DNA from 3 places in the Paenibacillus sp. FSL H8-0260 genome. Region 2 is predicted to be linked to each of the others. Evidence: riboswitches for the same ligand, from Rfam matches in the RefSeq annotation. Region 2 holds a riboswitch; each other region holds the start of a gene.
What was found. Region 2 has a riboswitch for cyclic di-GMP ahead of MHI51_RS03375 (transglutaminase family protein). Riboswitches for the same ligand answer to the same signal wherever they lie in the genome.

Region 1 (8,371 bases), 400 kb from region 2:
ACGCAGTGCTGAAATGATCAAATATGCTTCGAATGCATTTTTGGCCACGAAGATTTCTTTTATTAATGAGATCGCCAATATTTGTGAAAAAGTGGGAGCTGATGTAACCGAGGTAGCACAAGGAATGGGTATGGACCAAAGAATCGGGTCATCCTTCCTGCAGGCTGGCATCGGTTATGGAGGCTCCTGTTTCCCGAAAGACACTAATGCACTCATTCAAATTGCGGGCAACGTCGATTACGAATTCAAATTATTGAAATCTGTAGTCGAAGTGAACAAGGGACAACGGTTTATGATCATCTCCAAGCTGCATGAATCACTTGGCAGCCTGCGCGGTTCGACAATTGGGATATGGGGGCTTGCTTTTAAGCCTAACACTGATGATGTCCGCGAAGCTCCAGCCAGAGAGATTGTTGAGGCACTGGTGGCTGAAGGGGCAACAGTCAAACTATATGATCCAATCGCAGCTACAAATTTCAGGCAGCAATACGATCATCCGCAGCTTCGCTGGTGCAATCTGCCAGAGGAGGCGGCTGAGGGCAGCGATGCCGTATGCCTCTTGACCGATTGGAGCCTACTGAAGGACATTGATCTGCATCAGCTGGCGAAAAGCATGCGCAATGGGGTGCTGATTGATGGACGCAACGTGTATTCCAAGGAGCAAATCGAGGGTACCGGCCTCGTTTATCATTCTGTCGGTCGCCCGCAGATGGGTGGATTGAGCGGTTATTCTGCTAGTGTAGCTGGAGCGGTTTAATCTAAGTTATATTGATTGAACATGTGTTTTTTCTATTTAGGGATGAGCCGTGACTCCAGAGAATGTTTGGACTTCCAGCCGCTGTTGTCTGCAGATTTCCTGATTTTAACCGCTGATAGCGGTAGAAATCCGCAGACAAAGGCGGACGCTATCGCTCTTACAGTTCCAAAATTCCCCTCCGTCACTCCGTTCCCTTATCTTAAGTTTCTAAGCAATTTATAAAGTTAGGTACTCTGATTATATACCGCAGTAGCATTTGTAGTTGTCATTGTCTCTGTCTCTGTGGTGGCAACTAGTCTTGCTCTTGTAGTTGCAGTTGTTCTTGCAGTTGTTCTTGCAGTTGCAGCTGCCTCCCCCGGAGCAGAAGCAAATCTTTAGAAAAACGTGCTTGCTTCCGGCTGGTACAGCCCGGTACGCACGGATCAAGTATTAAGAAGAAGTTGGTTAGGTTAAGAACGGAAAGGGAATTTGGAATTGTAGAAACGGAGTGTTCGCCCGAAAGATTTCCGTAGGAAAGCTAGCTTCAAAAGCATATGCTATCCTCGGATTTCTACCGCGAGAAGCGGTTCAATAAGGAAATCTGAGGATAACAGCGATCGGAAGTCCAAAATCCCTTGGAGTGGTTTCTACCTAACAAATTTTTTTAGTGCATCCGCTCGAAATAAGGCTAAGTGGAAGCTGACGTTTTGATAACAATTCAAATATGCTCGATTTCCATAATTCAAGGAGGGTTCATTCTATGAAAATGGTACTTCTATCAGGCGGTTCAGGTAAACGGTTATGGCCGTTGTCCAACGACTCACGTTCAAAGCAATTTCTAAAGGTACTTGAAAGCCCTCAAGGTGAACCAGAATCCATGGTACAACGTGTCTGGAGACAGCTGGAGGAAGCAGGGATGGCAGAATCATCTTATCTGGCCACCGGCCGTGGCCAAGTAGAAATGATACAAAGCCAACTGGGAAGTCATGTGCCGATTATCGTTGAACCGGAGCGTCGGGATACTTTTCCGGCTATCGCCTTAACAGCTACCTATCTTTATTCAGTGGCAGGTGTTTCTCCAGCGGAGACGGTAGCAATATTGCCTGTTGACCCTTATGTAGAAGCATCTTTTTTCGATACCATAGCTATGCTTGAGGGGACCATGCTGGAAAGTGGAGCAAATCTGGCTCTTATGGGTGTTGTTCCTGAACATGCCTCAGAGAAATACGGATATATTATTCCTACCACCGAAGAGGCGGGGGAAAATGGTTTTATGAAGGTGAGTCACTTTCAAGAGAAACCTGACCGCATACAAGCAGAACAGCTCATCGAGCAAAATGCCTTGTGGAATTGCGGAGTGTTTGCCTTCCGCTTAGGGTACTTGTTAGATATTTTGCAGCGTAAAGGGTTGCCTTTAGGATATGAAGAATTGCAGAAGCAGTATAAGCTATTGTCTTCCATCAGTTTTGATTATGAAGTGGTGGAGAAAGAAGAACATATTGTGGTGCAGCCGTATGATGGATTCTGGAAGGATCTTGGAACGTGGAATACGCTGACAGAGGAAATGAGCAGCAAGCATGTAGGAAAAGGTTTTGTGACGGCGGATTCTGAGGGGACTTGCTTGATTAATGAGCTGGACATTCCGATTACGGTAATTGGTGCGAAGGATCTGATCATTGCGGCTAGCCCGGATGGGATTCTAGTTACCCATAAAGCTGAGAGCCCACGGATTAAAGAAGTGCTGAAGACCTTTGAACAAAGACCGATGTACGAGGAACGCCGTTGGGGTCATTACAAAGTTATTGATTATGTGAAATATGATGAAGGCAATGAAGTGCTGACCAAACGGATTTTTATATCCGAGGGGAATAATATCAGCTATCAATTACATCGCAAGCGTAGTGAAATTTGGACAATCGTCAGCGGCGAAGCAAGTATTGTGCTGAATGAGAAAAAACATAATGTGAAGGCTGGGGACGTGGTACGTATACCGGAAGGAACGAAGCACGCGATCCTTGCTTTGACGGATGTTGAGTTTATAGAGGTACAGACGGGGTCTGAATTAGTAGAAGAAGATAACATACGTATTACTTTAGACTGGAATGATATAGAACTACAACAATTCATTTCATAGGTCTAACCTATCTATTTAACCAATTCAAAATTTCTTGAAACAGGTAAATTGACTCAATTATCAAAAAAAGTCATAAAAACACTAAATATATCATTAATTGTCGTCGATACTTACGGTAAGAGAGATTATTTCTCTTAAATTGAAAAGGCAAACCTATCGAAAGGTAGGGACGCAAAGCTATAGGGCCTTCGAAAGAGTGGCAGCCTGGCTACCGAAAGGGAGATTATTTTGAAAGCTTACCGTACGTATCGATTGTTTGGTGCATTTCTGTCACTCGTCCTGTTTCTGACTGCACTTCCGCTTGCTGTTGGAATTTCGCCGTCTGTTGTCATAGCTGCTTCAAATTCTGGAACGCCAGTTACCCCAGGTGCCTCACCTGAAGCCGTAAAGCTGCTTAACTATTTTTACTCGATCTCAGGAAAAGGTATTATTGCCGGTCAACATGACTATTTAGAAAGTCCAGATGAAATTAACAATATGCTGAAGGGAACCAGCGGACAATATGCGGCTCTTCACGGTTATGAAATGGGTGCGATCAGTGGTCAGTCCGAAGCAACGATGGCTTGGCAACGTCAAAATGTGGTGAACAGCGCCATCAACTGGAATAAAGCGGGCGGGATCGTAGCTATGACTTTTCATGCTAACCTGCCGGGCACCTCTTATGACTGGGATAATGTGAAAAAAACACTTAGCCAGAGTGAGTTCGATAGTTACGTTACACCGGGTACCAAGCAATATAACAATCTGATCGCTGAGCTTGATAAGGTGGCCGTCTCTTTAAAAAGCTTGCGCGATGCCAACGTTCCGGTGCTTTGGAGACCCTATCATGAAATGAACGGGAACTGGTTCTGGTGGGGGAAGAAAAATAACTTTTCTAAACTATGGAATATTATGTATGACCGTTTTGTTAACGTTCATAAATTAAATAATTTGTTATGGGTATGGAGTCCGAATGCTCCCAATGTTTGGTCAGATCCTTATGCGCTAACTTATCCAGGTGCTGATAAAGTAGATATTCTGGCAGCAGATATATACGAAAATGATTACCAGCAAAAATACTATGACAGCTTATTGAGTCTAGCCGCAGGCAAACCGATTGCGATCGGGGAGAATGGTGAAATGCCTAATCTGGAGAAGCTTCAGCAATCGCAAAATAAATGGACGTATATGATGAGCTGGGGAAAAATGCTTTACGAGAATAACAGTGCAGACACAATCAAAACATTTATGAATAGCAACTATACCCTGACCAGAGATAAATTAAATACTGGTCTGGCACCGACACCTAGCGCCGCACCAGCGCCGGCACCTTCCGAAGAAGAGGGGGAGGCAGCAATTCCTCTCGCGAAGGGGCTTGCAGGAGAGTATTACAACAACATGCAGTTGTCGGGAGCAGCAGCTCTTAACAGAACTGATGCAATAATCGATTTCAATTGGCGGCAAGGCTCGCCGGATGCCGCCCTCGGGATTGATCGGTTCTCCATACGTTGGAGCGGTAAAATCAAGCCATTATATAATGAGCAATATACATTTTACACTACCTCAGATGATGGTATCCGTGTCTGGGTGAATGGGGAATCTGTGATTGATAGTTGGACTAAGCAAAGTGGTACTGAGCGTAAGGGCACTATAACGCTGAAGGCTGGCCAGCTATATGATATCAAGGTGGAGTATTACGAGAATGAAGGCGATGCGAGAGTCCGCTTGATGTGGGAAAGTGCTAGTCAAGCTAAAGAGACAGTTCCAGCAAGTGCACTTTTTCTTCCGGATGTCTCCTGATTGATGAAAATTAAAGGTCGATCCTTAGTGGCTCTGCGTTATTGCAGAGCTACTAAGCTATAGTCCTCATTAGGTCAGAAGACGATTGTCCGATAACAGGTATGTTTTTAACACCTGTGGAGGCAGTACAGCTACCGAAAGGAGGATTTATTTGCGTAAATATTATAAGAAAAACAGATTGTTGTTTACTATGTTACCGGTGTTTATTATTTTTTCCTTGCTGCCTTGGGGAGAGGTTAAAAGTCTTCCGAAGGCTATGAGTGTTTCTTCCTCTCTACCTCCGGCTATACCAAGCAATCCTTCGGCTTCTGAAGAAGCCAAGCAACTGCTGAGTAATTTGGTAAATCTACGTGGCAAAGGGATCTTGTCCGGCCAGCATGATTATCTAGAAAGTCCAGATGAACTGGTTCATAAGCTGAAGAATACTTCGGGACAAAATGCTGTTCTACATGGTTATGAATTAGGGGCGATTAATAATCAATCCGAAGAGACGATCGCAGAACAGCGGCAAGCTGTTATAGACAGTGCAATTGAATGGCATCAAGAGGGTGGCATTGTAGCCATGACCTTCCATCAGAGTTTACCGGGAACCTCTCCAGAGTGGTCCAATGTAAACAGAAGTCTCAGTCAAGAGAAATTTAATGCTTATGTTACACCTGGGACAGCTCAGTATAAGAAGCTAATCTCAGATCTAGACGAGGTTGCTGGATATTTGGGTCAGCTGCGTGATGCCGGAGTTCCGGTCTTATGGCGACCTTACCATGAAATGAATGGTGGTTGGTTTTGGTGGGGGAAAAAGGACAATTTTTCAGAGCTGTGGAGTATTGTCTATGATCGTTTTGTAAACACACACAAGCTAAATAATCTACTGTGGGTGTGGAATCCGAATGCGCCGAATGAATGGTCAGATCCATATGCTGCATATTATCCCGGTGGGGATAAACTCGATGTTCTGGCTGCGGATATCTACAATAACGATTATAAACAGTCCTACTATGAGGATCTGCTCGCATTGGCCGAGGGTAAACCTATCGGAATCGGGGAGAGTGGGCAACTGCCGAACCCGGATGTATTAACTGAGAAACAAAATAAATGGGTCTATATGATGACCTGGGGAAAATTACTGACAGAAAATAATACGCTACAGTCAATTAAAAGCTTTATGAAAGACTCGTTTATAGTATCAAGAGAGGACTATGTTCTCACAACAGGAGGTCCTTCGATAGCACCCGTAACTCCGATAACCCTAACGGGTTTAACTGGAGAATACTATAACAATACTGATTTAGAGGGAGAAGCGGTACTTATCCGCAATGACCGTAAGATTGATTTTAATTGGCATGGCGGGTCTCCTGCCTCAGAGATAAATGAAGATCACTTTTCTGTACGCTGGAAAGGGAAACTCAAACCCAAATTCAGTGAAAAATATACGATTTCGGCATCCTCTGATGATGGAGTCCGTGTCTGGATTGACGGAAAGCTGATCATCGACAATTGGAAAAATCAAAGTGCAACCCTTCATAAAGGAAGTATCCCGCTCACAGCCGGAACGCTTTATGATATCCAAATTGAATATTATGAGAATGAAGGAGATGCCAATCTTCGTTTGCTATGGGAGAGTTCCCGCCAGAAGCAGCAGGTAATTCCACAAGGGGCATTGTTCCTTCCTTAATCTAATGAAATGATAGGGTAAGACATTCCGGAAGAAAGAGAGGACCTATGGATGGGAATAACGAGGAGAATATCTAATAGAAAAAATAAGATATCTGCAAACAAACCATTACTGTTATTACTAAAATTCGCCGCATTAACCGTCTTGTTTCTGTTGTCTGTCTCTGTCTTCGGAACGAATAGGACAAACGATTATAAGGTAGGTGCCAATATACCGAGACTATCTGCAGGAACTGATGCTGCAGCAGAAATACCGGATGGTACTGTGATCTGGAATCTGGGACAACATGATGGCTCAGCAGCTGAATTCGCTGCGAGTGGCACTTCTGGCAGCAAGAAGGAATTTAATGTTACTTCTTCGGTGCTCAAATCATCGGCTCTTCAGAGCTTGCCTGCAGGCTTGAATGGAAAGACCCAGCCGGAATTAACGATCACCTATCAGCTAAATAAGATCCCGGAGAATGGGGTCTTATTTAGCGTAGGTATTCTGGATGCTTATAAATCCGTGCCGCAAATGAGTGTGTTCTCCAATCATCAATTGTCGGGGATCATTCAAATTGCGGGCGTTGCTGGCACAGAAAGCGAATATAACTTTCAAAAGACCTATGAATTATATATTCCCAAGGAGCAATTGAAGATAGGAACGAATGAATTGAAGCTGCAAACGGTTCGCTGTTTATATTGCAGTGACAAAGAAGACGAATATTCCTGGTGGACTTGGGATAATCTCCGTTTAGAATCTCTTAACGCTCCAATTTCTGAGCCTATCCATGGCAGCTATACACTGACGGGAACAGTAGTGAATAATAAACAATTTTATTTCGATGAAGGTGCAGTTACGCACTTGCCTTATGTTATCAAATGGCTAGGGATGGCTTATAGCGGGAATGTGATGCGTACTAGCTGTGCCAGTGATGTCGGGAGATCCTGCTCGGATATGATGGAATATTACAAGGTATTGCAGGATTACAACATGCAGGCGGTTGCTTTGTATTTGCATACTGGTGATATTAAGCTTAAGGCAGATGGATCGTTGCCTGCTGACGCGGAGAAAAAGCTGACAGATTATTTTGAGCAATATAGCCCCTATTTTCAATATTATGAGGTAGATAATGAGCCGGGATTATTCAATCGTTCTAAGGCAGTGAACCTGGCGATTGCGGACTGGCTGAATAAAAAGGGCAAGCAAATCGCGCCCCATTTACAAACTGTTGCTCCGGGCTGGGCATATTGGCCGAGCTACAGTGAGGATTCTTGCGGTAATCAGAAGGGAACTGGGAAGGAATGTGGAGATCCGGATGGCTGGGAACGTGATCCAGAGCAACGTATGGAGCTGGAGAAGGTTACGGATTTGACCAATGGACATTCCTACGGCGACTCTTATATTTTTAGTAATGGAGGAAGCTTTACTGAGAATTTGAAGACCTTCACTGGTGCAGACAATGGACTCGGCAAAAAAATGCTGACCACTGAATTTGGTACCTCGGACAGTCATGTGGATGCCTATCAATACGGGGCAACGGAGCGGACAGCGGCTGTATTCGACCGGATCATGCGTGCACATATTGGTTATGCGGATATGTTTGTGCAGCATGCTGCTTTTTTTAAGGATTTCAGTTTATTCAAATACGGGTTTAATTTAGAAGAGCATGATCCGGCGACCACAGAGATTTATTATACAAAAGAAAATGAGGATTCACGTGTCAGCATCATGAGAAGGCTCAGTCTTGCCTATGCTACACATGGAGCTCCGCTAACTTATCAAATTGCCAACAAAGATGTGTTAGCCGACAAGCTGGTATATGTTCGGGCCGTGGATACTTCTACATTGAAGCCTCTTGCGGGAAGCGGAGCGACCTCAAATAAGGTGCTGGTTAATTTCGTTAACTTTGAATCTACTCCACAAACTGTGAGTGTAAATGTGACTATGCCGAAAAACGGGGTGTATGAAGGGGAACGTTTTGGAAACGGGGATACGTATGAAAAAGCAAGAAGTTATGTAACAGGTAAAAAGGCTACTCCTACGTTAACCTTTACGGAGACCCTTGCTC
Region 2 (8,371 bases):
TGCCCAGCATTACCTGCTGGCAACTAAAGTTAAGGGTTGCGCTCGTTGCGGGACTTAACCCAACATCTCACGACACGAGCTGACGACAACCATGCACCACCTGTCTCCTCTGTCCCGAAGGCCGCTGCTATCTCTAGCAGATTCAGAGGGATGTCAAGACCTGGTAAGGTTCTTCGCGTTGCTTCGAATTAAACCACATACTCCACTGCTTGTGCGGGTCCCCGTCAATTCCTTTGAGTTTCAGTCTTGCGACCGTACTCCCCAGGCGGAGTGCTTACTGTGTTAACTTCGGCACCAAGGGTATCGAAACCCCTAACACCTAGCACTCATCGTTTACGGCGTGGACTACCAGGGTATCTAATCCTGTTTGCTCCCCACGCTTTCGCGCCTCAGCGTCAGTTACAGCCCAGAAAGTCGCCTTCGCCACTGGTGTTCCTCCACATATCTACGCATTTCACCGCTACACGTGGAATTCCACTTTCCTCTTCTGTACTCAAGCCACCCAGTTTCCAGTGCGACCTCAGGTTGAGCCCAAGGTTTAAACACCAGACTTAAATAGCCGCCTGCGCGCGCTTTACGCCCAATAATTCCGGACAACGCTTGCCCCCTACGTATTACCGCGGCTGCTGGCACGTAGTTAGCCGGGGCTTTCTTCTCAGGTACCGTCACTCCGGTAGCAGTTACTCTACCGGACGTTCTTCCCTGGCAACAGAGCTTTACGATCCGAAAACCTTCATCACTCACGCGGCGTTGCTCCGTCAGGCTTTCGCCCATTGCGGAAGATTCCCTACTGCTGCCTCCCGTAGGAGTCTGGGCCGTGTCTCAGTCCCAGTGTGGCCGTTCACCCTCTCAGGTCGGCTACGCATCGTCGCCTTGGTGGGCCGTTACCCCACCAACTAGCTAATGCGCCGCAGGCCCATCCCTCAGTGACAGATTGCTCCGTCTTTCATTCTTCTCTCAGGAGAAAAAAGAAATTATCCGGTATTAGCTACCGTTTCCGGTAGTTATCCCAGTCTGAAGGGCAGGTTGCCTACGTGTTACTCACCCGTCCGCCGCTAAGTTACTTTGAAAGCAAGCTTTCAAAGTAACTCCGCTCGACTTGCATGTATTAGGCACGCCGCCAGCGTTCGTCCTGAGCCAGGATCAAACTCTCCAATTAGTATTGAAAAGAGCGATATGCTCATTTTGAAACATCTGACGAGAAAATTAATTCTCTAATTTTGGATTTCACTTACGTGATTTCCTACTCACTCGTTGTTCAGTTTTCAAAGATCAAGTTCTCGTTGGCGCCGTTTAATGTCTCAGCAGCAACTCTTATAATATATCATGTTGTTTTCAGAAATGCAAGCTTTATTTTTCGAAGCTTTTTATCAGCCTCGTCTATATCGCCTGTACGCTGTCTAACAACGCTTACCTATAATACCCCAACTATTAATAGAAAAGCAACCCCTAATATAAAAATAAACAACTAGCTTAATAATTAAGCTAGTTGTTTATTTAATAGAGTTATCTTTCTAGCGACGAACTTAATAGTATTTTGCCGCAGTATATTTGCTTGAGGCTTTAATTAAATCGGTTTTCTTATCACTCTTTGCAAGTCCTGCATCCACTGTAGTATCAATGGTAACCCACTTCCCATTAAGCAACACTTCGTTCCAGGCATGATATTGCGTAACGTAGCTTGTATTCCCCATTACCAACTTAGCAGGAACATCTACACTCCGCAGCATTGCGGCAAAAAGAGAAGCGTAATCATAGCAAATTCCTTTTTTAGTAGTCAATGTCTTATCGATGCTTGGAATATAATCAGTAGTTACACTATTAGCAAGAGAGTAATCATATTGTACATTCGCAACTACATAGTTATAGATCGCTTTAACTTTCTCTTCGTCTGTTGTTTTGCCTTGTACTAATTGTTTAGCTTTGACAATCGCTTTATCAGAAGAACTCCATTTCACATTCTGTACGGAGCCCAAATATACGGAATTCGAGTCACTCATGGTTACGTCTACTACTTCGGAATATAATGCTTTGTATTTATTGCCGGTTGTGTTCTCCAGAACAGAAACCTTATAAGTCCCATTTCCTTGTTGCAAAGGGAAGTCCTCAGCTTGTCCAGAAGCATACAAGTTATATGTATAACTGCTGTTATCTTTGGTGATCATGAGTTTGATTCTTTTATCTTTCGGAATATCATAGTTAATACCAATCACACCTTGAGCCACTTTGGATGTAATCAACCAGCTGGCATCTGCACTTGCAGCTTGAGCTGTACTTACTGGAACTGAAGTCATTAGGACGAACAACGCCACCAGCATAAAATAAACCTTTTTCACGGATAAAACTCCTTTCGGTAGCTGGCTGCCATCCTTTCGGGAAGGCCCTTTAGCTTTGCGTCCCTACCTTTCGATAGGTTTGCCGTTATCGTATAAGTTCTATCTGTTCTAGCTTTACTAGATATAATTGATAGAATCCATTTGAAACAAACAAAAAAAGCCTCTTCATTCGGTAGCTGGCTGCCATCCTTTTGGGAAAAGGCCCTTTAGCTTTGCGTCCCTACCTTTCGGAAGGTTTGCCGTTATCGTGTTTAGCTTTCATAGTATAATACTATCATATTTATAGTTGTGAACAAGACCTAATTTACTAGATTACCCATTATTTTATAAATATCTCCCGGTATTTGTTCTTGTCATTCACTATTCTCATTTTGTTAATTTGGCATGAACAATCAGCCGATGCGTTGGATTCACTAGCGGATCACATGTAATCAGAGTAAGAATCTTATCCTTGTCATTCCCGTCAAGAACGGAGACGTCACTCGGATCTACTACAGAAATATCATACACCTCATAGTTAAACACCTGATCACTAGTCTTTATCGTGATAACATCCCCCACAACAACCTCATTCAATCTGTTAAACAAACGACCCGTAGTTCTAGCCCGATGCGCCGCGATTGCAGCATTCCCGATCTCTCCAAGGGGTGCCGTTTCTTTCATATGGGCTGCAGCATGTTTCATATTAGCTTTTGTAGCCCCTTCTAATACAGGCAGCTTCAAATCAATCTTATCGATTTCAATTAGTGCGATTACTTTGCCACCGACTGCAATCTCCGGTTCAGGCTTTTCTGTCTCTTGGGGTTGGGGCTGTGCCTGAGCATCCAGAACCGATTCCTCTGCTAACAGCTGAGTAACTTCAGCATACCTGCTCTTTAGATCTGGCTGGGGAGTACTATCGGCAGTGCTTAGTTCAGCCGTTTCTAATAACTTCTCCTGCTGCCTGTCGTTGTACCACTCGTTAGCTGTCGGATATAACATGATAAGTATCCCAGCCAGTATGAGTAGATAGGAGAATTTACGCAATGTTATTCACCTCCGTATATTGTTTCTATGGTTATATACAAATCAAGCAGAAACAGCTACTTGCCTTTAAGCATAGCAACTCCTTCTGCCTGAAATTAATGTTTAAAATACCCATTTACGACTTCCAAAGAAATTGATGATCACCGTGATAAAGGTAACCAGCACCTTGGAGATCAAGACTTGAATGCCTAGTTTGTCTGTCAACAGATGCATTAGCAGCAGTGATATTCCGAGCACTACCAGATTCAGCACGATAAACTTGACCAGCTGCACGCGGTCGAAGCCTTCTTTATTCCCCCGGTTGCGATCACGAAAGGTTACTTTTTTATTCAAAATAAAGCTATTCGCCGTGCCTGCACTATAGGAGATCACCTGCGCCAATGCGTATACCATCCCTAGTGAATTCAACAATGTAAAAATCACAAAATCAATAAGCGTATTGAGCAAACCTACGGCATTAAATTTGAGGAACTGTATGAATGCAGCGCGCAAGTTCTTATCTAACATCATTGTGGTCCTTCCGGCGGTCCAGTTGTTCTTCGTTCTGGTAGCCTTTAGTCTCACTAACAATATATAGCGGTCTATCTTTAGACTCGTCATAAATCCGTCCGATATACTCCCCAATCACACCCAACAGCATCAGAACGATACCGTTAAAGAGCAGATTAACGCCTACAATGGAAGCCCAGCCCGGAACCGTCCAGGAGGTAAAAAATATCTTTTGAAACAAGACGAAAAATAAATAGAGAAAGCTAGAGAATGAAAGGAAGAATCCAATATACGTAGCAATCTTAAGCGGCTTATGTGAAAAAGAGGTGATGCCATCTAACGCAAAACGAATCATTTTCTTCAGCGGATATTTGGTTTCTCCGGCAAAACGTTCTTCCCGTTCATATTCCACCATAGTCTGCTTGAAGCCAACCCAGCTCACCAAACCTCTGACATAGCGGTTCTTTTCTTTAAGTCCCCGCAGGACATCACATACCTTACGGTCAATAAGACGGAAATCGCCTGTATCCGTAGGAATATCCACACTTGTCATACTGCTGAGCAGGCGGTAAAAAAGCTTCGCGGTGACCTTTTTGAACATCGTTTCTCCGTGGCGCTTCAGGCGTTTCGCATATACAACGTCGTAGCCCTCTTTCCACTTCTCGATCATTTGCAAAATGACCTCCGGAGGATCCTGAAGATCAGCGTCAATAACAACAACCGCTTGACCTTCGGCATAGTCCATGCCAGCTGTAATCGCTACCTGATGTCCGAAATTACGCGAGAAGTCAATCAGCTTGACATGCTCGTCTCGTTCACAGATCTCCCGAATCATCTGGGCGGAACGATCACGACTGCCGTCATTGACGAAGACCAGCTCATAAGTATCGCCGCACTCGTCCATTACTTTTTTCAAACGTTCATAAGTATGGCTAATTACTTGCTCCTCATTGAACATGGGTACAATCACACTATATCTGGCTTTCACCTTTATTCCTCCTACAAGCTTTTTGGAGCGTTACATCCATCTACACTTCATAATAACGCTGCATTCATAAACTTATTTTATAGATTTTTATTAAATCCTAGAAAACCCAAGTTGGGAACCAACGCAGCATATCTTTCACGTAATCTCCACTGACCTGCATCCCTGACAGTACCGGGTAGAAAGCGATAAAGAGCAGCAAAGCAACGGCTACATAGACATACTGTACGTAACGGGCCTCAGGGAATTTACTATCCAGCAACTTCATTATATATACAATACCAAGAATCATAAATGGTACCATAGCAAAATAATGGTAAATAAATGTTTCTCTTGGGACAAGCATCCACGGAACATATTGCGAGAAGAAGGCGATCCAGATCATGTAGAGGTTCTTATCTTTACGTTTCAGCGTAATCCACAGCGTTGCCAGCATCGCAAAAATACCCGTCCACCAGATAAGAGGATTCCCCATAGTCACTATACTGCTGACCTGACCTTCCGGCAAACCTTCACCGCCGCTAAAGAACCAGACCGGTCTCTTCATAAACGGCCATTGCCACCATGAGGAAGCAAAAGGATGTGTAGCTACAAGCTGGCTGTGGTAGTTGTACATATTCTTTTGGGAATCAATCAAACCTTTTATAGTGAAGCCCTCTGCTGATGCAGATAACCCCGGCACAAAAGATAAGCTATAAATAATTACTGGAATAATTACAAAGAACCCGATACAACTAGCCAACGTAATAATAGTCTTTTTCCAAAAAGAATCTACTGCTTCACGACAGGTGCCCAGCAATTCCTTATCTTTAATCTTCCCCTCTGCCAGCAGGCGTCCGGAGGCTTGGTATTCTCTGTAGCGTTCAAAAAGGGAGATAGCCAGCATAATGGCCAGCCCTGCTCCTCCATAGAGCACAATCCATTTCGAAGCTACGCCGATTCCGAAGAATAAGCCAGACCAGAATAACGGAATTAATGTTTTTCTTAAAGGCTGCTTGTAGAAATTCATTGTGTAATACCGCTGCATAAAATAGAACATCAACATAATGAAGAATACTCCGTATACGTCAATCGTGGAGATTCTTGTCTGTGTGAAATGCATGAAATCCAGCGCAAACAATCCTGCCGCGAGGGCGGCGTATTTGCTTTTCTTAAACAAACGCAGCGCCATTACATATATAAGAGGTAACATGGCAACTCCGAACAAGGTTCCGATAATACGCCAGCCGAATGGATTGACTCCGAACAGCTCCATACCTATGGCAATCAACAGCTTGCCAAGCGGTGGATGCGTATTCTCGTAAGGCACTATCCCGTGTGTATATTCATAAGCTGTTCGCGCATGATAGATCTCGTCAAAATAAGTGCTATTCATAAAGTTAGAATATTCCGGAATGAGCGCCTGCTCGTCAAAAAGATTGGCCGCTGCTCCTCTTTTAGGTACTGCGTTAGCATCTGGTGTCACACCGGCAATAGGAAGGGGGATTCTTTCTCCCCCCTGCTCATAAAAGGCCATTTCGTTCAAAGTGAACCCTGGAGAGGTAACTGTTAACTTCACATATCTCGCTGTAACGTTCAGGGGTTGGCTTTTCCAGATGAAGACATTCCCGACATCCTCACTGACATCCATCGGACTGCTCCAGACCTCAGGATTGTCGCTGAATTCCAGCTTGAACTTACCCGTTCCCACGCCACCAAAGATATTGACCCGTTCCAATGGTTTACTCTGCCCCAAATCTACATAGAAGCTTTCACCACTGGCAGCAGGCTCCCATAAGGTCTCTGGAGATTTAGTAGAGCCAAGATTATATAAAGCAAGCGCTGCGTAAACGGCCGTGATAGCTATTATGCATATCCAATCTATACGCTTAAACTTCATCGTTAAATCGCCCTCCCTTCTGATGCGGTTTAATTTGCCCGACAACTCTCAAATCTTCTTCATACTGTTCTTCCGGTGTAATTGGCGCTGGAAGAGGTTTTATTCCCTTGCGGACATACACATCGTATCCGATATTCAGCATATAAAGCAGCAATGCTAGATTAGCTATAGCAGTCACTAATACGATTCCGTCTGCACCCGGGCTAACATCTGCATTCAGGTGGGATAAGGTGTACGCCACATTGATGTATTGCGTTAAGCTGAATCCGAGAAATAGCGATAAAAAGCGGCGGTCCCGACTTTCTATATAAGTAAACAAACAAAGAATAAGAGCAGGGAACATATAACGTTCATGCATTTTGGTGCCAAGCACAAAGACCACTACTATAAGCACCATCCCGATAAAATAGGATTTGGTCAGATCCAAGCGATCCTTTTTAAAGGAATAAAATGCCGCAACAGCTACAGCCACTAAAATAAATATGAAGCCCCATACACGGTATGGAATGCCAAGCCAGGTTAGATCAAGGGATGACCACATCGGATCAGTCAGTGCATACAGATTAAATGCATTCACTGAAGAATACGGATAGGAAGATAACGTACTCTTGTAAAGATCAATAATCCCTACCAGACCTCCGTTATTCCAGAAAAACGGTGCCGCAAGCAATCCGAAGATCCCTAATCCATACAAAGCTCCGAATCCAAGCTGCTTCCAAGCGCGGTGATGATAAAAAGCAAACAACAATACCGGCGTGAATATCAACGCTTGCGGTTTAATTAGCGTCGCTAAGGCAAACAAAATTGCGGAGCGGACAAACTTTTTGTTCGCAGCGCCATGGATACTGAGCAGCAGGAAGATCAAAAAGAATGAATCTGCTTGTCCCCAAGCCGCTGAATTAATAAGTACCGCTGGGTTAAACAGAAACAACAACATTAAGCCGAAAGCTATTCCTGTGCCGAGTTTTTTGCGTGACATTTGATAAATGAAGTAGCCGAGCACCAAATCAGAAAGGATCGCAGGGAGCTTGAAGAGCAAATTCTCTCCACCTGAGCCCTGAGTGAATCCTAAAACGCCACGAATGGCGCTAAGCACGTACAATATGTACAAATAGCCAGGAGGATAATCGGCAAAATAACCTTCTTCATAAAATTTGCCTGGACCTAAATCCACCATACGCTGTCCCCAAGAAATAAAGGTATTCATATCATTCTGATATCCTTGCGCGGTAAGACCAATCCACACTCTCAGGATAAAAGCAATTCCGATGGCAATGCTCAGCCATTTGGAATAAATATTCTCAGGCTGCTTCATAAGCTTCTCACTACGGAATGCCTTAGTATAAAGCACTGCAAAAAACATGCTAAACAGCGCTGAGATCAGCAACATCTTAGTTGGAGATACTTTATGTGGAGTGTCTGCCTTTTTATCGCCGGCATCTGGACTAACCGCTGAACTATCCAGCGAAATGACGTTAGCCCCTTCGGGAGTCGCGTCTAATTTTTCTACAGCAAAATCATCAAAATAAGCCTTACCTTGAATCAAGCTAGAGTAGCCGCCCAGACTTGCGCCTATGCCAAATGACTTCTGCTCCGGTCCTGTCTGGCCGATATATTCAAGATACTGCCATTCACCTGCCGTATCAGTTACGCTGG
Region 3 (8,371 bases), 1.7 Mb from region 2:
TTCCTGTACCAGTGAGTAAGCCATGGCTGGTTAACCGGATATCTACGCCCAAGATTATTCGGGAGATTCGAGATTTAAAAAAGAAAGTCGATCTAGTCTTGCTTTATCTGCATTTCGGAAGCGAATATCGTTACACTCCAAACAAGAGGCAAAAAGAGCTGGTCAATCTCTTCTTTAAAAATGGCGCCGACATCATACTGGGGTCTCACCCACATGTTCTTCAACCGTTAGCGCTTCGTGGAAAAAAACAATTCGTTATTTACTCATTGGGGAATTTTGTTTCGACTAAACTAATGAATATTCCTTATACACAAAGCGGTATCATTCTTACGCTTAAAATAAAGAAGGATGAAAAAGGACACACGAGTATAACTAACGTAGGTTACATCCCGACTTGTGTAGATCGAAGAATAAAAAGCGGCAGGAAAATTACAGAGATCATCCCCATCCGCGACGCATTAAAGAGAAGCGACACCGACATAAAAACAGAGCGGCGAAATCTCATGAATCGAATGTTGAAACATACGACAACAATCTTAAAGAGGGAATAGAGTCGTTACAGAAAAATAACGTTCCGCGGAATTTACCGCGGAACGTTATAGATTTAGACCTCAAAACTGTGTTTGGGTTTAGCGTAAACGATCAGGCATCATTAATTTAAGGAATTCTAGAATACCATTCTCTACTACGAGTTCTTCTCTATCTTGATCAGCAAGTACTCTTCTGATGATATCTTCTTTACCCTCCAGCACTTTACTTGTCCAATGAGGATCAATGATAAGAGACCGTCCTACTGCTACTAATTCAGCATTTGTCAACGTGTCCTCTGCGTCCTGTTTGGTACGGATATCTCCTACCCCAATTAAAGGTACACGGCCATTGATTTTCTCATGTACATATTGCAGGATTGATTTTTCTTTAAAATCTTCTGATGCAGATAATCCAGCTTTTTATCAGCTAATTTATCAATAAGATAAAAGGTATCGGTGATTTTAATTCCAGGCTCTTCATATTCTTCTGGAGAAAAACGATACCCGACAATAAAATCCTTAACCTTTGAATTGTCAACGACAGCAATAACTGCATCCACTAATTGGTTAATGAAATTAAATCTTTTCTCTAAGCTTCCGCCCCATTGATCTTCACGACGGTTGGAGTGTGGAGAGAAGAATTGTTGGATTAAATATGTGTTTGCTCCATGAATTTCTACCCCGTCAAATCCAGCTTGAATAGCACGTTGAGTCGCTTTTTTAAAATCCTCAATTACACCGAAAATTTCATTTTCTGTTAATGCTCTTGGAATTTCTGCATTCGGACGTTCGGCAGCAATGGCGCTGGAGGAAACGGGTTGTACGCCACGCAATATTTTTGAATCTGTCATTCTTCCTGCATGGAATAGCTGTAAAATAGCTTTTGTTCCATTTCGTTTAATAGTAGATGCTAATCGGCTAAGGCTAGGAATAAATTCATCGGAGGAAACACTAAGTTCACCTTCCCATCCTTTTCCACCCTCTTGTACATTTGCTGCCGCAGTGATGACCGCACCTACTTCGCCCGTTCTTAGCGAATAGTATTTCAATTCATCTTGTGTTACTACACCGTCATAAAAGCTCATTCGTGTGGTCATTGGAGCCATAACCACTCGGTTTTTTAATGTCAGCCCTCTGCGAAAAGTTAATGCTGTGTCTAGTGCTATCATCTTTTTCCCAACTTTCATTAAATTATATTTAGATAAATTATTATATACATGCGCATACATATAAATTACAGCAATGATTTATTCTTGTTAACTAATAAAGAACTGCTGTTGGATACAACAAAAAGCGCTGTTCCGCTGAACAGCGCTTTTCGCTCGTTATGAATCGTCCTTATTATTCTAGTTCGGCCGGTTTTACAATGGCTGCACCTTTATTATTTTTGGAATATTTAGCTTCGATTTTCGTGGTGTATGTATCTTTGGCTCCATCACTTACCAGCACATAACTCAGATCGACTGTCAGCTTTTCCGTTTGCCAGGTCTTAGTATTGACGAATAATTTCCACGTTACGCTTTTGGGTTGAACTGTCTCTCCATCCCAGAGGTTCTCCTGGTCATAGAGTTTGATTATCCCCTTAGCTGCTGTCGGATCGGTTACCGTGAATTGTAAGACTGTTTGTGCGCCAGCAGTGCTGACTTTCATGGATTTTTTATAACTTTTGACCGAATCAAGCATGGAAACAGGATCGTATTGGCCTTTGGAGTAAAAGGCATCCCATTCCGTTTTCTCCAGTCCAAGCCAATATTGTGCATCAGGATCGATTGGCTCCCCGTCATCGTCGTAACCTTCATCTTCAGATTCATCGATCAGTTCACTTCCGTCTACAAGATAGTAAAACTCCTTGTCATTGGCATATAGACTGTACGATGTTTCTAAAAGACTACTAGCGACAGTGCCTGCTGCGGCAAAATTCGGCAGACGGTTGATATCCAGCTTCAGAGTGTTGGTGTTGCTGATACGCACCCCGCCGCTTTGAATATCCTGTTTTTTGGTCACATCCAGATGGAAATTCTTTATTGCTTTGGAGGCTGCCGTTACTTTGCTGATCATCTGATCCGCGGTTACTACTGTTGAGGTAGCTGCTGACACTACTCCTGGATTAGACATCCATCCGATCGTTCCGGACAGCAATAAAGCACCTACTGCCAAACTAGTACCTATTGTTTTGAAAAAACTGTTCATGTACTTCCCCTTTCGGCCCCTTGCGATAATGTAACGCCGTATAGGTCGAAATAATAAAAGAGCTCAAAATAGACTACATATTCTTAGAGCTATCCTTTATGCTTCATAAGACATCCCTATGGCGGCCTGGCGATCATTTCCTTCTGTCGAAAGGCTTTAGACCCATGGCTTTGTGTCATCATCTTTCGATGATTTTACCTTTAACGCGGACATTCAATTAGTTTTAATAGATTACGGACGCATGTCCCACCGCTAATTTTATCATGGTTATAATTACCTGTAAACGACTTATCTTCTATTCGAATTCGCTATGATACTCAGAAGAAATACTACAATCAAAATGAAAAATGAACGATTACATACGCTTATAAGTCTTATTAATGAGAACAGCAAAGACAGGGGGTGCAGCAAAATGAGTGACCGGGAAATTTTCGAGCTCTATAAAGAACAAGTATATTATTTTTGTTACTACTTAATGAAAAATCAGGCAGATGCGGAGGATATTTCCCAAGAGGTATTTGTAAAAGTTATCTTAGCGGATAAGTCGAAGGTAAGAAACTTGAAAGCTTGGATTTTACGAATTGCTTCGAATGAGTGCAACAGTGTGATCAAAAGGCGTAAGACGGGGTGGATGAAAGAAGTACGTAATTATTTACTATCCAGGTCTGAGGAATCAAACCCTGTAGAAAAACGTTTGGATCGACAGGAAACTAAAAAAGAATTACAAGGGTTATACCGTCAGCTTCCTGACAAAATCAGAATGGTAGTAGTCCTTCGTTTTATAAACGAATTGACTGTACCCGAGATCTCTAAAGTTATGAGCATACCCGAAGGAACTGTAAAATCCAGACTGAACAAGGGACTTGAAATACTAAATAGAATGGGTGGAACCCAACTAAAGGAGCTGAATAGTAATGAGTCTGTATATTGAAAAAGATAAACATATTCCCCGACCGGATTATGATTTGATGTGGACTGCCATAGAACAAGAAGCTTATAAACGTCAAAGAAATCTGCATGCCTCCCAGAATACTCCTAGGTCTAATAAAAAGGTTATTCCTATCAGTATTGTCTTCTCTTGCCTCTTACTTGTAGCCATTCCTGTATTCGCTAGTATGACGATTAATTGGGATAAAATTGGTGGTCGAAGTGTGAGCAATGCATTAAATAACGGCATCGGTCAACAGTATAATCTTCAAACTTCCAGTTCAGGAGTAACAATGAATTTGAACGGTGTTGTAACTGATGGAGAAAAAATGAAAATGCTGTTATCACTTGATACTAAATCTGATCTATCCCAATATACTGGATTTGCTACAGAGGAAAACATCATGACTAATGAATCCGGTGCCAAGGCAAAGGTATACGGTTATTTAGAATACGATCCTGAAAGCCAGAAACTCATTGGAGTATATGAGACACCTGATACATTAAAGGATGATAAAAAGGACTACAGGTTTGAAGCACGGAATCTCATTTTTTACCGTGATCAGAATATTCCCTTACAATCTAATCATCAAGCAGGGGATACTATCGATACTGGAGTTAAGCAATATCCAAGCATTCAAATCGAATCCGTTCGACATGTTTCCAATCAAACCATTATCCGTTACAAAGTCGCTGCATCACCATCTGACTTAGGACGGGGTAATCCACATTTGGTAGTTAGTACTGGTGGTCAAAAGAATGAAGCAATTCCAACCATCATGCCTAACGAAGGATCGGATTTATTTATTGAACAGGTTTTCAATATAACTGAATCAGATTGGAAGGAAGCTAGTCTTCATTTTAGTTACATTGAAGAAGCGAAACGATTTTCAGGTACGTGGAAGTTCGATTTTAAAGCAGATGGACAAAAAGCAAGTGAGGCGATTTACACTAAGAAACTGTATAACAGTCCTGAATTTCAAGAAAAGACCGGCATAACCTTAGATCAGCTAGTGGTTACCCCTTTAGATATCCAAATTCTAATAGATGAAAATGATTCGCTTAAAAAAGGAATTGTCCACTATAATACCGCTCAGTTGGTTATAGGTGATCAAACAATCACTGGGGGTTGGAATTTGAAGGGAGATCATTCCGAAGGCTACCAGCATTTATTTCAATTCGAATCTCCGGAATGGTATAACGACTGGTCCGATGTTCCAATGAAACTTATATTAAAGGATGCTGTCATTGAGAAACGTGATACTACTAAGAATTGGATCACTATAAACAAACCTAAAGAAGAAAAGCAGTTCACTTCACTTGATGTCGATGGGTTAAAAATTGAATTCACTTACTATACTGAGGGCGAAAATTTGATTGTCGAATCAACATCCAAATCTTCTGGCTTCAAAAGCGTTAACCAAACTACGTTACGGATTAATGGCAAAGAAGTGGTGCCTGAAATTACACCTAAGGGCATGATATCTACAGGAACTAATATTGATAGCTACAAAGATATCCCTTTCGACGAAAAAATCGAACTGAACCCTGGTATCTATAAATATAGCGATCCTAGCCGGAACGAGGAAATTAAACTTTAATAAAGGAAGTTAATCTATGTCCCGCCCTTTCTAGTTAATCCTAAGGGCGGGTTATTTATGGATAAAATCATTTCTGTTTATGTATCTCTTTTATTTCCTTCACAACAAAAAAAGCATAGAACGGACTCAAGTCCGCTTTATGCTTTCCATTATTAAGATAAACAATATTTAACCAGCGCATCTCGCACACCATGCTCGTTGTTAGACCCCGTGACAGCATTCGCTGCCGCTTTGACCTCAACCGGAGAATTATCCATCGCAACGCCCATACCCGCGTATGTAAGCATAGAAATATCATTAAAATAATTACCGATCGAAAGAACTTCCTCTTGCGGAATTCCCAGCTTCACAGCCAGATTCTTTAAGGCGTTGCCCTTGGAGGCTTCCGGATGCATCAAATCAACGAAAAATTCACCACTGCGCAAAATATTGTACTCATGGGTCCAAGTACGCCATTCACGTTCAGCTTCGTCAAGGATTTCTGATTGTGTAAATACAGTAAACTTAACAACCGGTTCACGGAAATCTTCCCATGCTGGCAGTGTAACCGGCACGATACGGAAGTGTTCATACATATAATTGGCTTCTTTGGTCAGGTTTTCTACATTATCTACATACATATCAAAAGCCGTATTCACATCATAATGAATATCATGCTTTCTACAATAATCAATATAAGGGTCAAGACCACGAGCATCCATACCGTATTGATGCAGCACTTCCCGATCTTTCACACGAACCGTAGCAGCTCCATTATGACCCAGCACATAACCAGACAGCCCCATTTCCTCCATAAAAGGAATCGAGTTCTGCGGACTGCGGCCGGTACATAACACGATCTGCCCGCCAAGACGCGTAACTTCAGCAATGGCTTCTTTATTCTCAGTGCTCAAGTGGTGATCATCATTCAACAGTGTACCATCTACATCTAGTGCAATCAGTTTGTATCTCATACTCCCACCATCCTTGTCTTTCTTTTTCTATATATATTGAACCTGGCTATTTGAGTTAAGTTTCAGTCGCAACTGCGGTTAATATTTGGACTTCCAGCCGCTGTTGTTTCCAGATTTCTTGATTTATACCGTTTACTAGTGGTTGAAATCCGGAAACAAAGGCGGTCGCTATCGCTTTTACAGTTCCAAATTTCCCCTCCGCCACTCCATTCCCTAATCCCAAGTTTCCAAATTCAATTTACATACCATTTTTTCTCTATATTATTGTTCTAATGCTTCTGTACTTAAGAGTGCCAGTTCCTCTAGCGTAAGTTCACGACTAGCTCCCAGTGGCAGGCTTTCGTCCAGCTTCAATTCTCCCATAGATACTCGTTTCAGAAAAGTGACTTTTTTGCCGACAGCTTGGAACATTCGCTTCACCTGGTGAAACTTTCCTTCTGTGATGATCAGCGAAATATGTGAGATTACTTTACTGCCGCGTTCTCTTCCCAATATAGTTAGCTGTGCAGGTAAAGTAACATATCCATCTTCCAGCTCGACACCTGCCGCAAAAGCCGCTACATCGTCTGCATCTACGTCTCCCTCAACTGTTGCTTCATACGTCTTAGGGACATGCTTGCGTGGCGATAGTAGCTCGTGAGCAAGCTTTCCATCATTGGTGAGCAGAAGCAGCCCTACTGTGTCCTTATCTAACCTTCCTACAGGAAAAGGTTCAAACTGTACATATTCCTGCTTTAAAAGATCCAGAACGGTCCGATCCCGCTTGTCCTCTGTTGCCGACAGAACTCCCGATGGCTTATTCATCATAAGATAAATAAATTCACGATAGGTAACAAGCTCGCCGCCAACCACAATTTTATCGTGATAAGGGTCTACATGAAATCCACTATCCTTGACGACTGCACCATTCACGGTAATTAAACCTTGCTTGGCTTGTTTACGAATATCGCTGCGTGATCCTACCCCCATATGGGACAATACTTTATCTAAACGCTGCTTTTTTGCAGTTTTCCCTGATAGGCTCATTCTTACATCCACCTCCAGCCTGCGGGATATTCATTCTTGAGCACACCGTCCTGCCACTTCCCCCAGCCTGCACTATAACCATCTATGCAGACCAGTACGTATCCTTTTTGGGTAGTTCCTATTTTAATAGAGAGACGTTCTTGACTAATCAACAATGTCTCTCCTTTAAGATAGGAAATAGCTTCATTACTCGTACTGGAAAGTGAGACACTTCGGCAGCTCTCTTCAGGGTGTAACGCGGTAGCCATTGGATGTCCTGGGATAAATCTGCCGTTACGGACATGTCCTACATACCATCCTGGACGAATCGCCTTTAATCCATTTAATCTTTCCTTAGGTAGTGGGGAGATGTACAGATGATCACCGAAGAAAATCGGATACCCTTTTGGCTCCCAGCCAAGCTGGTCTTTTATAAAATCTCCATATGCAGCCAAGGCTTGCTCTTCTCCTGAACCTTGACGGCCACGTTCAGCGCCAGCAGCAGATTTATTAGAGAACTTACCTTCTTTCCCTCGTCTGGCTTCTGGTTTGTTTGCGGATTTAATATGAGCAGTGCCTTTTTTATTCGTATTCCGTGTAACTGCACTCAACTTAACTTCGGCTTGATCACGTTCCTCTGCAGATACCTTTGGCCCCACATGTTGCAGCACAGCCATGAAATGTCCTTCACCTTTTACTTTATGCGGCCATAGTCTTGCTGTCCCTGATAGTTCTCCAAAACCAGGAGCAAATGAGCCAGTGCCTCCAACTGTAATCACCGAAAACTGTGGATGTTCAGAAATAAACTCCGCTATAATTTCTTCATTTTCTTCTGTAGCAAATGTACAGGTGGAATAGACAAGTGTACCTCCCGGTGCCAACGCTGTTGCAGCAGAACGTAAAATATCCCGCTGCATGGCAGCATATTTGGCAGGTGTACCTGAATCCCACTGCTTCACCATGTCTTCATCTTTACGGAACATCCCTTCACCTGAGCAAGGAGCATCAATCAAGATTTTGTCAAAATAAAGCGGGAATGCCGCTGCAATATGATCTGGACTTTCGTTTAGTACGATACCGTTGCGCACCCCATATAGCTCTAGATTTTTGGCTAAGGCTTTCGTGCGTTCTGGATGAAGATCATTGGTAACCAACAAGCCTTCTC

Region 1: linked by a shared signal. The riboswitch ahead of MHI51_RS04985 (glycosyl hydrolase) and the one ahead of MHI51_RS03375 (transglutaminase family protein) in region 2 are both predicted to bind cyclic di-GMP.
Region 3: linked by a shared signal. The riboswitch ahead of MHI51_RS10910 (DUF6612 family protein) and the one ahead of MHI51_RS03375 (transglutaminase family protein) in region 2 are both predicted to bind cyclic di-GMP.

Annotation. Positions count from the first base shown of each region.
Region 1 covers NZ_CP150298.1:1,166,760-1,175,130, forward strand. The annotation lists gene MHI51_RS04975 (UDP-glucose/GDP-mannose dehydrogenase family protein) at 1-757, shown strand, start outside; gene MHI51_RS04980 (sugar phosphate nucleotidyltransferase) at 1,497-2,870, shown strand; cyclic di-GMP riboswitch class I at 3,007-3,086, shown strand; gene MHI51_RS04985 (glycosyl hydrolase) at 3,099-4,649, shown strand; gene MHI51_RS04990 (glycosyl hydrolase) at 4,801-6,321, shown strand; gene MHI51_RS04995 (discoidin domain-containing protein) at 6,373-8,371, shown strand, end outside.
Region 2 covers NZ_CP150298.1:766,005-774,375, reverse strand. The annotation lists rRNA gene MHI51_RS03380 (16S ribosomal RNA) at 1-1,159, opposite strand, end outside; gene MHI51_RS03375 (transglutaminase family protein) at 1,527-2,336, opposite strand; cyclic di-GMP riboswitch class I at 2,350-2,430, opposite strand; cyclic di-GMP riboswitch class I at 2,505-2,587, opposite strand; gene MHI51_RS03370 (class D sortase) at 2,703-3,362, opposite strand; gene MHI51_RS03365 (GtrA family protein) at 3,465-3,872, opposite strand; gene MHI51_RS03360 (glycosyltransferase family 2 protein) at 3,859-4,839, opposite strand; gene MHI51_RS03355 (phospholipid carrier-dependent glycosyltransferase) at 4,937-6,715, opposite strand; gene MHI51_RS03350 (glycosyltransferase 87 family protein) at 6,705-8,371, opposite strand, start outside.
Region 3 covers NZ_CP150298.1:2,485,008-2,493,378, reverse strand. The annotation lists gene MHI51_RS10925 (CapA family protein) at 1-551, shown strand, start outside; gene MHI51_RS10920 (hypothetical protein) at 630-848, opposite strand; gene MHI51_RS10915 (NADH-dependent flavin oxidoreductase) at 863-1,759, opposite strand; gene MHI51_RS10910 (DUF6612 family protein) at 1,872-2,720, opposite strand; cyclic di-GMP riboswitch class I at 2,838-2,929, opposite strand; gene MHI51_RS10905 (RNA polymerase sigma factor) at 3,133-3,651, shown strand; gene MHI51_RS10900 (DUF4179 domain-containing protein) at 3,635-5,248, shown strand; gene MHI51_RS10895 (Cof-type HAD-IIB family hydrolase) at 5,401-6,201, opposite strand; gene MHI51_RS10890 (pseudouridine synthase) at 6,463-7,227, opposite strand; gene MHI51_RS10885 (RsmB/NOP family class I SAM-dependent RNA methyltransferase) at 7,230-8,371, opposite strand, start outside.